Linked DNA regions of Tistrella bauzanensis. Each later gene encodes a partner of the first gene's protein in a complex. Links are inferred from orthologs where the notes say so. Each region holds a gene or a part of one and is shown on either strand. Other genes may lie near its edges.

Evidence for each region.
Region 2: the proteins of IEW15_RS03340 (region 1) and hfq are in contact, whole or in part, in a crystal structure (PDB 3VU3), measured with the Escherichia coli proteins. The link is inferred for Tistrella bauzanensis from one-to-one orthologs.

The regions. Positions count from the first base shown.
Region 1 is NZ_BMDZ01000004.1:112,888-120,027, forward strand. Bases 2,371-5,350 are described here. They hold IEW15_RS03340 (catalase), read right to left. Parts: upstream 4,931-5,350; coding sequence 2,810-4,930; downstream 2,371-2,809. Other genes in these bases: IEW15_RS03330 (hypothetical protein), read left to right, coding at 2,371-2,444; IEW15_RS03335 (hypothetical protein), read left to right, coding at 2,568-2,714; IEW15_RS03345 (CBS domain-containing protein), read right to left, coding at 4,976-5,350. Also shown: IEW15_RS03315 (xanthine dehydrogenase family protein molybdopterin-binding subunit), read left to right, coding at 1-44; IEW15_RS03320 ((2Fe-2S)-binding protein), read left to right, coding at 41-625; IEW15_RS03325 (cytochrome c), read left to right, coding at 622-1,947; more of IEW15_RS03330, read left to right, coding at 2,298-2,370; more of IEW15_RS03345, read right to left, coding at 5,351-5,449; IEW15_RS03350 (UdgX family uracil-DNA binding protein), read left to right, coding at 5,699-6,427; IEW15_RS03355 (exopolysaccharide biosynthesis protein), read left to right, coding at 6,424-7,071.
Region 2 is NZ_BMDZ01000019.1:26,419-33,366, forward strand. Bases 2,559-5,346 are described here. They hold hfq (RNA chaperone Hfq), read right to left. Parts: upstream 4,194-5,346; coding sequence 3,924-4,193; downstream 2,559-3,923. Other genes in these bases: hflX (GTPase HflX), read right to left, coding at 2,559-3,691; IEW15_RS09940 (HAD family hydrolase), read right to left, coding at 4,365-5,063; trkA (Trk system potassium transporter TrkA), read right to left, coding at 5,127-5,346. In the rest of the region: groL (chaperonin GroEL), read right to left, coding at 122-1,768; co-chaperone GroES, read right to left, coding at 1,885-2,175; more of hflX, read right to left, coding at 2,339-2,558; more of trkA, read right to left, coding at 5,347-6,503; nitrogen assimilation response regulator NtrX, read right to left, coding at 6,550-6,948. UniProt on the Escherichia coli protein: RNA chaperone that binds small regulatory RNA (sRNAs) and mRNAs to facilitate mRNA translational regulation in response to envelope stress, environmental stress and changes in metabolite concentrations.

The DNA.
Region 1 (7,140 bases):
ACCTGCCGGTCACCGCCGATAAGATCCGCGAGGTGCTGTCATGACCATCGCCACCACAGCCGTCAGCCTGACCGTGAATGGCCGCCCGGTGGGGCCGGTGGAGGTGCCACAGGATCTGATGATGCTGGAATTCCTGCAGGAATATCTGAACCTGACCGGCACCCGCTATGGCTGCGGCCAGGGCGTGTGCCGGGCCTGCACGATCATCATCGATCATCCCGACGGCCGCTCGGAGGCGGTGGCAAGCTGCATCACCGGCGCCGCCTATCTGAACGGCGCCCGCATCCGCACCATCGAGGGCCACGCCACCCGCGACGATGCCGGCACGGTGACGGCGCTGTCGGCCATTCAACAGGCCTATCTTGAGCATTTCTCGTTCCAGTGCAGCTATTGCACGCCCGGTTTCGTGAACGGCGCCACGGTGCTGATCGAGCGGCTGGCCCGCGAACCGGTGAATCGGGCAGATGTGGAACAGGTGGTGCTGGACGGCATGAACCGGCATATCTGCCGCTGCACCGGCTATGTCCGCTATCTGACGGCGGTGAAGGACGTGATCCTGTCGACGCCGGGCCTGACGGTGGATGGCCCCGCCCGGCCGGGTGGCCGTGAGGGAGATGCGCCATGAAACGCTGGCTTGGCATCACCCTGATCGCCGGTGCCGTGGTGGTGGTGGCGGGCGCGGGTGCGGTCTTCGCGCTGTCGGGCGCCGGCCCGATCCCCGAGGCGACTGTCGATTTCGACCAGCTGGACGATGACGGCCGCGCCGAGCTGGTGGCGCGCGGCCGCTATGTCGCCCGCGCCGCCGACTGTGCCGCCTGCCACACATCCGAGGATGATCTGGCCTATGCCGGCGGGCTGGCGATGGAAACCCCGTTCGGAACCATCTATGGCAGCAACATCACGCCATCGGCCGATCACGGCATCGGCGGCTGGTCGGCCGACGACCTGTATCGCAGCCTTGCCTATGGCATCATGCCCGACGGCACCCGGCTGTACCCGGCCATGCCCTATACCTCATACCATGCCATGACCCGCGCCGATGTCGACGCGCTGTGGCTGTATCTGATGAGCCGGCCGCCGGTGGAGAAACCCGACCGACCGGCCGAGATGATGGTCCCGTTCAACATCCGCCCGGCGATCGCGCTGTGGAACATGGTGTTCCGGCCCGACGACGAGGACGACGTCGCCCCGGGGGCCGGTCATGCGGAGGGCGCCTCCCAGGACTGGCGGCGCGGCCGCTATCTGGTCGAGGTGCTGGGCCATTGCGGCGAGTGCCACACCCCCCGCAACCTCGCCTATGCGAGGGACGACGACCGACCTCTGAAGGGCGAGGTGATCGAGGGCGCACTCGCCCCCGATATCAGCGCCGACGGCCTGGCCGCGCGCGGCTGGACCCGGCCGGATCTGGAAGCCTTCCTGTCAACCGGGCTGGCCCCGCAGGGCACCATGACCTTCCGGATGTATCCGGTGCTGAACCATTCCACCCGCTTCCTGACCGATGCCGACATCGCCGCCATGGCCGGCTATCTGATCGACGGCGACGCGGCCGGCGGCGGCAGGCCGGCAGCCCCGACGCCGGATGGCGTGCCACCACCTGGGCCACCACCTGGGCCACCACCGGGCGATGACGACGGCCACCGGCTGTATACCGGCCTCTGCGCCGGCTGCCACGGCACCGATGGCGAGGGCCATCCCCATGCCTCGGTGCCGCTTGCCACCAACACCACCGCGATGCTCGACGACCCGATCAATCTGGTGAAGATCATCCGCGACGGCGTGCCGGCCCGCCGACTGGCCAATCAGGAACGGCTTCAGGAAATGCCGCCCTTCGGCGACCGGTTGAGCGACGACGAGATGGCGACGCTGGTCAATTACCTCCGCACCCGCTGGGGCGGCCGCCCCGCCGACGTGACCGCGGCGGATGTGGCGGAGATCGACGACGATTAACGGCGGCCGGCCGGTCAACAGCGCCTCGGTATCGCCATCCAGCAGCGTCGACGCGGTGGATACCTCGGGCACGACCTCGGCCGTGTTGATATGTGGTCTGTCCGTCGGCGCCATCATGCGCCTGCTGCCCGTCATCCCGTGCCTTCCGGCCTTTTCGTCTGGACGACCCACGTCTACACAGTGGCTGTCAGGCAAGGGCCGCGCCCGGTCCACCACCGACGGGATGAATTGACAGGCCACTTCGCCTGCCATTACCTTCCCCCCCTCATGTCCAGTGGCAGGTTGGTGACATGGCCACCGGTCATCGGACCGATCGAGAGAACCCGGACCCGTGAAAGGAACCCGGTTATATGACCGACACCATCAATTCCGATCAGACGCAGCCCGATACGGCCCGCAAGCTGTGGCATGCGCCGGTTCTGACCCGCGACGATCTCCGCGACGCCGAGTCGTTGCTGGACCTGCTGTCCGGGCCGAGATCACTGATCCTGTCTTGAGACACGCCATGATATCGTTGTGCGGATGCGTGGATCAGGCGGGTGATTTGACAGCCGGCCACCACGCCAGCTAGGCTTTTCGCCCATGGCACACGACACCGCGCCAGCCAGAGGATCCAGACAATGACCACCATCGACACACCCGATCTGCCGCAGATCAATCCCTCCCGCAAGGTTTGGCAGGCCCCGATTCTGACCTGCGATGATATGCGCGATGCCGAGGCATTGTCGGATTTGTTCTCGGGGCCGAAGTTCTTGATCGCGTCCTGATACCAGCCGCGCATGGCACCGATACCCATATGAACCCCCGGCACCTGACGTCAGGTGCCGGGGGTTTTATGGTACCTGATGTGGGATAGGCGGCGTCACACCGGCTTGATCGACTGTTCGCGCGGCCAGAAGCGCAACTTGCGGCAGGTCGCGATGAAATCGTCGGCATCAGCCGCGGCTGAGAGCGCGACGATGCCGTCGTCACGTTTCGCCTTGTCGACACCCGCTGCGGCCAACAGACCATCGGCCGCCGGCGCATAGGCCAGGAATTTGCGGTGCGCGAAGGCGTCGCCGATGAAATCCAGCACCGACGGATCGCGCGCCAGGCTTTTCACCATATCGGCGCCGACCAGCACCGCCACCGCGTCGTACAGCACCGACGGTCCGCCATCGGTTTTCTGTTTCGCCGGCACCAGCGTGCCATCGTCCAGGGTGGCGCCGCCGATTTCGGGGGCGACCACCTCGACCATCGCGCCTTCGGCCCCGGCGGCCCTGGTCAGCGCGTTGAACAGCGCGGCATCGGCGCCATCGGCCAGCAGCACGCCCAGCTTGCGGCCCTTGAAGCTGCCCGGGCCGTTCAGGATGATGCTCAAGGCCGGCGAGGCCTGCAGGTCCATGCGGGTCGGCTTCGCGGCCGGTGCCGGATCGGGTATCGATTTAAGGCCCAGCCCCTTGGCCACCCGTTCGGCCAGATCCTCGTGCACATTCAGCAGATGCGCCACCATCCGCACCCGGATATCGGCCCGCTCCACCTTGCTCAGCTCGAAGGTCAACGCCGAGGCCATATGGATCTGTTCCTCAGGCGTCTGGCTGATGAAGAACTGCCGCGCCTGGCTGTAATGATCGGCGAAGCTCTCCGGGCGGATGCGCAGCCTGGTGGGCTCGGTCTCGGCGACCGGCAGGCTTGAGAAGCCGGCTTTCGGGGTCTCGCGCGGCCCCTCGCCCCAGGAATTGGGCTGATAATTGGCCCGGCCTTTGTTGACCGCCATCCGCATGTGGCCGTCCTGCTGGAAATTGTGCATCGGACAGCGCGGCCGGTTCACCGGAATCTCGGTGAAATTCGGGCTGCCGAGCCGCTTCAACTGGGTGTCGAGATACGAGAAGTTGCGCCCCTGAAGCAGCGGGTCATTGGTGAAGTCGATGCCGGGCACGATGTTCTGGGTGCAGAAGGCCACCTGCTCGGTCTCGGCAAAGAAATTGTCGACCACGCGGTCGAGCACCAGCCGCCCCACCCGGCGCACCGGCACCACCTCTTCCGGAATGATCTTGGTGGCGTCCAGCACGTCGAAATCGAAGGCCTCGGCAAAGCTTTCGTCGAAAAGCTGCATGCCAAGCTCCCATTCCGGAAAGTCGCCCGACTGGATCGCGTCCCACAGATCGCGGCGATGGAAATCGGGATCGGCGCCGCTGATCTTCAGCGCCTCGTTCCACACCACCGACTGCATGCCCAGCTTCGGCTTCCAGTGGAACTTGACGAAGGTGGACTTGCCATCGGCATTCACCAGCCGGAAGGTGTGAACGCCGAAGCCTTCCATGAACCGGAACGAGCGCGGTATAGCCCGGTCCGACATGATCCACATGATCATGTGCAGGCTTTCCGGGGTCAGCGAGATGAAGTCCCAGAAATTGTCATGGGCGGTCTGGGCCTGCGGAAAACCGCGATCCGGTTCCTGTTTGGCCGCATGGATCAGGTCGGGAAACTTGATCGCGTCCTGGATGAAGAACACCGGGATGTTGTTGCCGATCAGATCCCAGTTGCCGGCCCGGGTATACAGCTTGACCGCAAAGCCGCGCACATCGCGCGCCAGATCGGACGAACCCTTGTTGCCGGCGACGGTGGAAAACCGCACGAAGGCCTCGGTGCGCCGGCCGGCCTCCTGGAACGGATCGGCCATGGTGATGTCGGCCAGCGACTCATAGGCCTCGAAGAAGCCATGGGCGCCCATGCCGCGCGCATGCACCACCCGCTCGGGGATGCGCTCATGATCGAAATGGAAGATCTTGTCGCGCAGATGCACGTCTTCCAGCAGGGTCGGGCCGCGCGGCCCGATCTTCAGCGACGACTGATCGTCGGCCACCGGCATCCCATGACTGGTGGTCAGCGCGGGGGTATCCGCACCGGCCGTCTGGTGCAGCTCGCCACCCGGCCCGCGTTCCAGTGTCTGATCATGGATAGTCACGGTCTCGCGGGCCTGGGGATCGGTGGTGCTGGGCATGGGTCTGGTCTCCGGACGATTGAAATATGAGAAGAGAGGCGCCGGTCAGCGACCACCACCACCATTGCCGGCCGAACCATGTCCGGGGCCGCGCTGGTTATGGGCACCGCCCGGCACCACCACACCCGACATCGCGGTGCCGGTGCTGTCGGGGGAATAGGCAAGTGCCGTGTCGGCCAGCGACAGCACACCGACCAGACGCTTGTCGCGGTTCATCACCGGAATGCGGCGCAACTGGATGTCGCCCATGTTCTGAACGACATGCTCCACATCCTCGTCCTCGAAGCAGTATTTGACGTCGGGGGTCATGACGTCGCGGACCGTGGCGCTGCCGTCCCGGCCATCGGCCAGCCCGCGCACCACCAGGTCACGGTCGGTCACCGCCCCGACCAGCCGGTCGTCGTCGCCGACCGGCATATAGCCGATGTCCTGCTCGGCCATCCGGCGCGCCACCTCGCGCAGTGTCTCGTCGGGGCGCGCCATCTCGACATTGCGGTTCATGATCTTCTGGACCTGCATGGCTCTTGATCTCCGTCTCGACAGACGGGCCGGGCGTTTCGCATACCGCTCCGGCGCCGTGCTTCGGATGCGTGCTCCGTGGATGCGTGCTCCGTGGGTGCGTGCTCCGTGGGTGCGTGCTCTGTGCAACCGCTTGCGGGCGCCATGGTTCCCGCCCGGATCGCCGCGCGTCGTAACGGCTGGAACCGCAGCACGCGCCGGGCGTTCAGCCATCGATGGACACGACCGATACCGACGGAGCCCGCGAAGATGTGCCCTGCCGACCGCCATGCCGATTGGCCTGACGACCCGCCGGTGCAGCCGGTCGCCTCGCTTGCCGCCGCACGGCGGCTGGCCGCCGGGTGCCGGCGGTGCGACCTGTGGCGCGGCGCCAGCCGCACGGTGTTCGGCGACGGCGCCGACGGCCATGCCGCGCCGTCGGCCGACCGCAGCCCGCATCTGATGCTGGTCGGCGAACAGCCGGGGGATAAGGAGGATCTGGCCGGCCATCCGTTCGTGGGGCCGGCGGGACGGATTCTGGATCAGGCGCTGGAGGCGGCCGGTATCGACCGCGCCCGGATCTACCTGACCAATGCCGTCAAGCACTTCAAGAACGAGCCGCGCGGCAAGCGCCGGCTGCACCGCCGGCCCGATGCCGGCGAGATCGACCGCTGCCGCTGGTGGCTGGATCTGGAACGGCAGTTCGTGCGCCCGCGGGTGATGGTGGCGCTGGGCGCCAGCGCCGCCCGCGCCGTGCTGGGCCGCGCGGTCACCATCTCGCGCAGCCGGGGCCGGTTCTGGCCGCTGGACGCCCGCGAGGTCGCCCCCGCGACCGAGGTGCCCGCAACCATGGCCCTGGTCACAGTGCACCCGTCGTTCATTCTGCGACAGCGCGACCGCCCGGGGCGTGACCGCGCCTGGCGCCAACTGGTCGAGGATCTTTCAACCGCCCGCGAGGGCCCCGTGGCCCCGCACACCGCCAATGGATCGGAACCATGATGGACCAGCCCCGGAGCCACGAGCCGCGCAACCAGACCGCCGCCGGACGCGGCCGCGAGGACAAGGATCCCGGCAGCCTGAACGACATGCTCGACCAGCTGTGCGAGGCCGGCGAGGATGGCGGCAAGGTCTCGGTCGGCGACATCTGGAAGACCATCGGCCAGCGATCCTTCGGGCCGCTGCTGCTGGTCTGCGGGCTGGTGGTGATCACGCCCATCGGCGGCATTCCCAGCGTGCCGACGATTTTCGGCGTCATCGTCTGCCTGATCGCCGGCCAGTTGCTGCTGGGCATGTCGCATTTCTGGCTGCCCGGCTTCATCCTGCGCATCCGCACCGACAAATCCCGGCTGACCAGAAGCGTCGAATGGTCGCGCCCGGTGGCACGGGTGGTGGACCGCATCCTGAAGCCGCGCCTGACCCGGCTGACCACGACCCCCGCCAACCGGGTGATCGCGGCCGTGTGTGTGGCGCTGGGCCTGATCATGCCGCCTTTGGAAATCGTGCCGATGGGCGCCGCCGTGCCATCGGCCGCGATCACCATCTTCGGTCTGGCGCTGATCGCCCATGACGGGCTGCTGGCGGCGATCGCCTTCGTGGTCAGCCTGGGCGGGTTCTGGCTGGTGGTCAGCCAGTTGCTGCTCTGAGCAGGCCTGAATTGCCGGAAGTCAAACAGGATTACGCGGGATCGATCCGGCGCATGTCGGGTTGCATCC
Region 2 (6,948 bases), on another replicon or contig:
CAGATGGTCGCTCGCACCTGAAAAAGAAAAGGCTGCGGCCCCGTTTCCGGGACCGCAGCCTGATCTTGTATCCTGCCCGGAACCAGAAGGCTCCGGCCAGGGTGGACCGGGTTTGGCTGGATCAGAAATCCATGCCGCCCATGCCACCCATGCCGCCCATGCCACCGGCCGGAGCGGAGTCCTTCTTCTCGGGCTTCTCGGCGATCATCGCCTCGGTGGTGATCAGCAGACCGACAACCGATGCAGCGTCCTGCAGGGCGCTGCGGACAACCTTCACCGGGTCGATGATGCCGGCCTTCACCAGGTCGGTATACTCGCCCTTCTGGGCGTCGAAGCCCCAGTTGGTGTCGGTGCTCTCCAGCAGCTTGCCGGCGATCACCGCGCCATCGACGCCGGCATTGTCGGCGATCTGGCGAACCGGACGGCTCAGCGCACGGCGGACGATGTCGATGCCGGTGGTCTGGTCGGCATTGGCGCCAGCCAGGCCTTCGAGCGCCGAGATGGCATACAGCAGCGCGGTACCGCCGCCGGGAACGATGCCCTCTTCGACCGCGGCGCGGGTTGCATGCAGCGCGTCGTCGACGCGGTCCTTGCGCTCCTTCACCTCGGTCTCGCTGGCGCCACCGACGCGGATCACCGCGACGCCGCCGGCCAGCTTCGCCAGACGCTCCTGGAGCTTCTCACGGTCGTAGTCCGAGGTGGTCTCCTCGATCTGCGCCTTGATCTGCGCCACGCGGCCCTGGATCTCGTCCTTCTCGCCCGCACCGTCGACGATGGTGGTGTCGTCCTTGGTGATGCGGACCATCTTGGCGGTGCCGAGCATGTCGATGGTGACAGTCTCAAGCTTGATGCCCAGATCTTCCGAGATCACCTGGCCGCCGGTCAGGATCGCGATGTCCTGCAGCATGGCCTTGCGGCGATCGCCGAAGCCGGGGGCCTTGACGGCCGCGACGCGCAGGCCGCCGCGCAGCTTGTTGACCACCAAGGTGGCCATGGCCTCGCCTTCGACGTCCTCGGCGATGATCAGCAGCGGGCGGTTCTGCTGAACCACCGACTCAAGCACCGGCAGCATCGGCTGGAGGCTCGACAGCTTCTTCTCGTAGAGAAGGATCAGCGGGCTCTCAAGCTCGGCTTCCATCTTCTCGGCATTGGTGACGAAATACGGCGAGACATAGCCGCGATCGAACTGCATGCCCTCGACCACGTCCAGCTCGGTCAGCAGGCTCTTCGCCTCCTCGACCGTGATGACGCCTTCCTTGCCAACCTTCTGCATGGCCTCGGCGATCATCTCGCCGATCTCACGCTCGCCATTGGCCGAAATCGTGCCGACCTGCGAAATCTCGTCCGAGGTGTTGATCGGGCTCGACCGGGTCTTCAGGGTCTCGACGACCTTGATCACCGCCTGATCGATGCCGCGCTTCAGATCCATCGGGTTCATGCCGGCGGCAACCGACTTGAGGCCCTCGTTGAAGATCGCCTGGGCGAGGACGGTGGCGGTGGTGGTGCCGTCACCGGCATTGTCGGCCGTGCGCGAGGCAACTTCGCGAACGAGCTGGGCGCCCATGTTCTCGAACTTGTCCGACAGCTCGATTTCCTTGGCGACCGAGACGCCGTCCTTGGTGATGCGTGGCGCACCGAAGGACTTCTCGATCACGACGTTGCGGCCCTTGGGGCCCAGCGTCACCTTCACGGCATTGGCAAGGGCGTCGACACCGCGCTGAATCTTGACGCGGGCGTCATTACCAAACTTGATTTCCTTGGCAGCCATGTTCGTTCCTCGAAAGCTCGAATTGTGACAGGGGCGCACCCGTATGGGCGCGGCATCCCTGAAGATCGTCATTGGCCCCGGTCACCCGGGGCCAGAGATGCGGCCGTTGAGAGGGATCAGCCCTCGATCACGCCGAAAATGTCCTGCTCCTTCAGGATCAGAACGTCCTGGCCATCGACCTTCACCTCGGTGCCCGACCACTTGCCGTAAAGCACGCGATCGCCGACCTTCACGTCGAGCGCCACCAGCTTGCCGTCGTCGCCGCGGGTGCCATTGCCCACCGCAACAACTTCGCCCTGCTGCGGCTTCTCCTTGGCGGTGTCGGGGATAATGATGCCGCCGGCCGTCTTCTGCTCCTGCTCGATCGGGCGCACAACGACGCGATCATGCAGCGGACGAATCGCCATGGGTAATCTCTCCAGTCTGAGCGGTTCTCTGAGGATGTGCCGGCCCGCGGGGATGCGGTTATCGCCAGCATCACGCGGGCTGTTTAGCACTCCTCAGGTAAGAGTGCTAGCAATTCGTTCAAGGACGGCCGGCCGAAAAAAATCACCGGCCGGCCGAAAAAAATCATGTGTCGGAATCCGGCGCGGAAAGATGGGGCCAGCGGGCCTGAAAGCGGGAGATGTCCTGGGGTTTCAGGCGGACCGAGACATGGGCTGCCGCCTCGTCATCCGCGCGTGCCGCCACTTCGCCATGGGCATAGAGCCAGGCCAGCGCCTGGCCATCGCTGTGCGGCACGTCGAAATCGGCCAGTTCGTCGCCGACCGCGAGCCTTGCATCGATGGCGCGCAGCAGCCCGTCGAGCCCCTCGCCGGTCATCGACGATCCTGCGACCGCGTCGTCGGCACGCGCCGCTTCGTTCAGAACCTGATCGCGTGCATCGCCATCGAGCAGGTCCAGCTTGTTGCGGAATTCCAGAACGTCATGCGGCAGGCGATGTCCCAGGCCCAGCTCGCCCAGCACCTGAAGCACGTCGCGGCGCTGGGCCGCGGTATCGGGGTCGGCGATGTCGCGGACATGGATGATCAGCGCCGCTTCCTTCACCTCTTCCAGCGTCGCGCGGAAGGCGGCGATCAGGCCGGTCGGCAATTCGGATACGAAGCCCACCGTGTCGGACAGGATGATCCTGCGGCCTGAGGGCAGTTCCAGGGCCCGCATGGTCGGATCCAGGGTCGCGAACAGCATATCCTTGGCGACCACCGCCGCACCGGTCACCCGGTTGAACAGGGTCGACTTGCCGGCATTGGTATAACCGACCAGCGCCACCACCGGATAGGGCACCTCACGGCGGTTCTTTCGGTGCAGTTCACGGGTACGGACCACCTCGATCAGTTGCAGCTTCAGCTTCGCGACCTTGTCGTCGATGATCCGGCGGTCGGTCTCGATCTGGCTTTCACCGGGGCCGGCCAGGAAGCCGCGGCCACCGCGCTGGCGTTCAAGATGGGTCCAGCTGCGCACCAGACGGCTGCGCTGATATCCGAGCCGCGCCAGCTCCACCTGAAGCCGGCCTTCCCGGGTCCGTGCCCGATCGGCGAAGATTTCCAGGATCAGCCAGATCCGGTCGATGACCTTGACGTTCCAGGCCTTTTCAAGATTGCGCTGCTGGATCGGTGTCAGCGGCCGGTTGATCACCACCAGATCGACCGGGGCGGCCTCAAGCTGTGCCTTGATCTCGTCGACCTTACCGGAGCCGAACAAGGTGGCCGGGCGCGCCCGCGCCACCGACACCACGACGCCCTCGGCGACCTCAAGCCCAAGGGCCGTGGTCAGGGCCATGCCCTCGTCCAGTCGCGCACGCATGCCGCGGATCGCGTCGGGATCGTCATCCACCAGAGCGGCAGCCGGCGCCGGGCCACGGCTGCGGCGTTGTTGCTTGATGTCCGGTTGGAGCACCAGTGCCCGGGCCGGTCCATCGCCCATACCGTCGTCACCGGTTCTCAATTTGATCTGATCGTCGGACAAGCCGCTCCTTCATGCGCCATGCGCAAGGCGTGATCGCGACAGAACGTCGCTCAAGGTTGATGTCATCAGACGTCGATGTCATCAGGAAAGGCCGCCAGCGATACCGCGGCGGCCCCAGTCTGTTAGATATTGGTCGACCAGCCGGAGGGCGCCACCGCCGCCAGCAACGGTGGCGCTGTCTGCGGCCGGGTCAGTGGTCCCCGTGCTCCTTGTCACGTTCGCCCTGGGCCTGGGGGTCGAACAACTGCACCGGTACAGTCGGCATCACGGTCGAGATCGCATGCTTATAGACGAGCTGACTGTGCCCGTCCCTCCGCAAAAGCACGGAGAAGTTGTCGAACCAGGTCACAACACCCTGAAGCTTGACACCATTGACCAGGAAGACGGTCACGGGAGTCTTGTTCTTCCGGATGTAATTCAGAAACACATCCTGGAGATTCTGGTTCTTCTCAGACGCCATGGAGGCACCCCTTCTTGTTATCATGCGGCGAGTTTGATCTATCTCCCGGCCGCCGCGGCCGCTTTCTGGGCCTTAGCCGGGATCTTTGTCGAGCCGGTGCCGGACGTCCCCCGTCCAGTTACCGCGTGCCATCACACGCCGGCCCGGGCCTTGCCATATCGGACCGACCGATCAGGTAAGACCCATCGCCGAAGTTACAAGGTCATGCAGGTGGCGGCAATCGACAACCCTGATCGATGCGCGGGCAAGCGCCCCGTCATCGAGGCTCGCGCCATCATGGACCAGCAGAATGCCGGTGCAGCCGGCGGCCGTGGCACAGTCCATATCCACCAGCGCATCGCCCACGAACCACACATCCGGCCCGGCCGCGACCGCCATCGGCGCCAGGGCCATGGCAACCGGTGCCGCATCGGGCTTGTCCCGCGCGGCATCGCCCGCCCCCACCAGTGCCGTGAAGCGGCTGGTCCAGCCCAGATGCCCGGCTTCCGCACGCAGGAATGGCCCCTGCTTGTTGCTGACCACGCCGACCGGCACCCCGGCCCGTGCCAGCAGGTCCAGCAGATCGGCGGCACCGTCCATGGCGGTCAGCAGATCCAGATGGCGCGCGGCATAGGCCGATTTGAAATACAAGGCCGCTTCCTGCCAGCGATCGCCGAACAGATCGGGAAAGGTGTCGCGCATCGACCGTCGGATGCGCAGCCGGCCCTCTTCCGGCGTCAGCACCGGTGGCTGACCAAAGGCGATCATCACGTCGTTATAGGCCGCCAGAATCGCGCCCCAGGCGTCGACCAGGGTGTGATCCCAGTCGAACAGCACGGCAGCCGGCAGCGGCAGCCGGGCGAAGGCCGTGGCGTCGTCGATCGCGGTCATGCGCGATGCTCCTGATGTCGGTTCATGGCATTGGGGGCCTGGGTCCGGGCGGCCCGGCCGGGCTCAGAAGAATTCCAACCGCACCGAGAACAGCTTCTCCACCTTGCGGATGCTGTCGGCCAGGGCGAACAGCACGATGCGGTCGCGCACCTTGATGATGGTGTCGCCATCCGGCGCCATCACCTTGCCGTCGCGAACCACGGCACCGATGATCACGCCCGGGGGCAGCGCGGTGTCGCGCAGCGGCCGGCCGACCAGCGGCGAGGTCTCCAGCGCATCCGCCTCAATGATCTCGCCGCCGCCATCATGCAGGCTGTAGACCGCATGAATGCGGCCGCGCCGGACATGCTGCAGGATGCGTGAGACGGTCACGGCCCGCGGGTTGATCACCACATCCACACCCAGAGAACTGATCAGCGGCGGATAGGTCGGGTTGTTGACCAGCGCCATCGCCCGTTTGCAGCCCAGCCGCTTGGCCAGCAGCGCCGACAGGATGTTGGACTCATCGTCATTGGTGACGGTGACGATGGTTTCGGCATGGCTGATATTGGCGTCACCCAACAGGTCGGGATCCAGCCCGCTGCCCGACAGCACCAGCGAATGGCTCAGCCGGTCGGCAATGCGCTCGGCGCGGTGGCGATCGGCTTCGATCAGCTTGATGTTCAGCCGTGGTTGCAGCTTTTCCAACTGCACGGTCAGGAACAGGCCGATATTGCCGCCACCGACCACGACGATCCGCCGGGCCTCGCGCTCCTCGAAGCCGAAGATCGCCATCGCCCGCGGCACGTGCTCGCGGTCGGCGACGAAATAGATCTGGTCGCCGGGCAGGATCTGGTCACGCGGGGTCGGCACCATCATCCGGTCGCCGCGGATGATGGCGACGATACGCAAGGTCAGGTCGGGAAACAGCTCGGTCAACTGCGCCAGCGGCGTGTTGACCACCGGACAGGCCGCATCGGCCTTCAGGCTGACCAGATAGACCCGGTCGCCGGCAAATGGGATGACGTCGGTGGCACCCGGCACCTTCAGCCGCCGGCCGATGGCGCGCGCGACCTCCAGCTCCGGCGAGATGATCACGTCGATCGGCAGGTTCTCGCGGCTGAACAGGTCGGCCCACATCGGCTGCAGATAGCCCTGATGACGCACGCGCGCGATCTTGGTCGGCACGTTGAACAGGGCATGGGCCACCTGACAGGCGACCATGTTCACCTCGTCCGACGCGGTCACCGCGATCAGCATGTCGGCATCGGCGGCGCCGGCCTGTTCCAGCACGTCCGGATGCGAGGCATAGCCGATCAGCCCCTTGATATCCAGGCTCTCCGACAGCTTCCGGATCAGATCTTCCGACTGGTCGATGACCGTGATGTCATTGTCTTCACGGGCGAGCGACCGGGCGATGTTATAGCCCACCTGGCCGGCACCGCAGATGATGACCTTCATGTACGCCTGCCTTCCGGGGGCCGCACCCTGTGATCAGGACAGGGATTTACGACGAGGTGTTGATGCCGAGGCTCTTGAGCTTGCGGTGCAGGGCCGAACGTTCCATGCCGACGAAGCTTGCCGTGCGCGACACATTGCCGTTGAACCGCGCCACCTGTGCCTTCAGATAGTTGCGCTCGAACACCTCGCGCGCATCGCGCAGCGGCAGGCCCATGATCTCGCCATCTTCCGACGGATTGACCAGGGCCGGCGCCCCTGCCCCCAGTTCCGGCGGCAGCATTTCGGCCCGGATCTCGGCCTGGACGTCGCCCGGTGCCATGATCAGCAGCCATTCGATGACATTGCGCAACTGCCTGACATTGCCCGGCCACTCGCCGGCCTGAAGCACGGCCAGCGCATCGGCGCCCAGACTGCGCGCCGGCAGACCCGACAGCCCGGCCGCCCG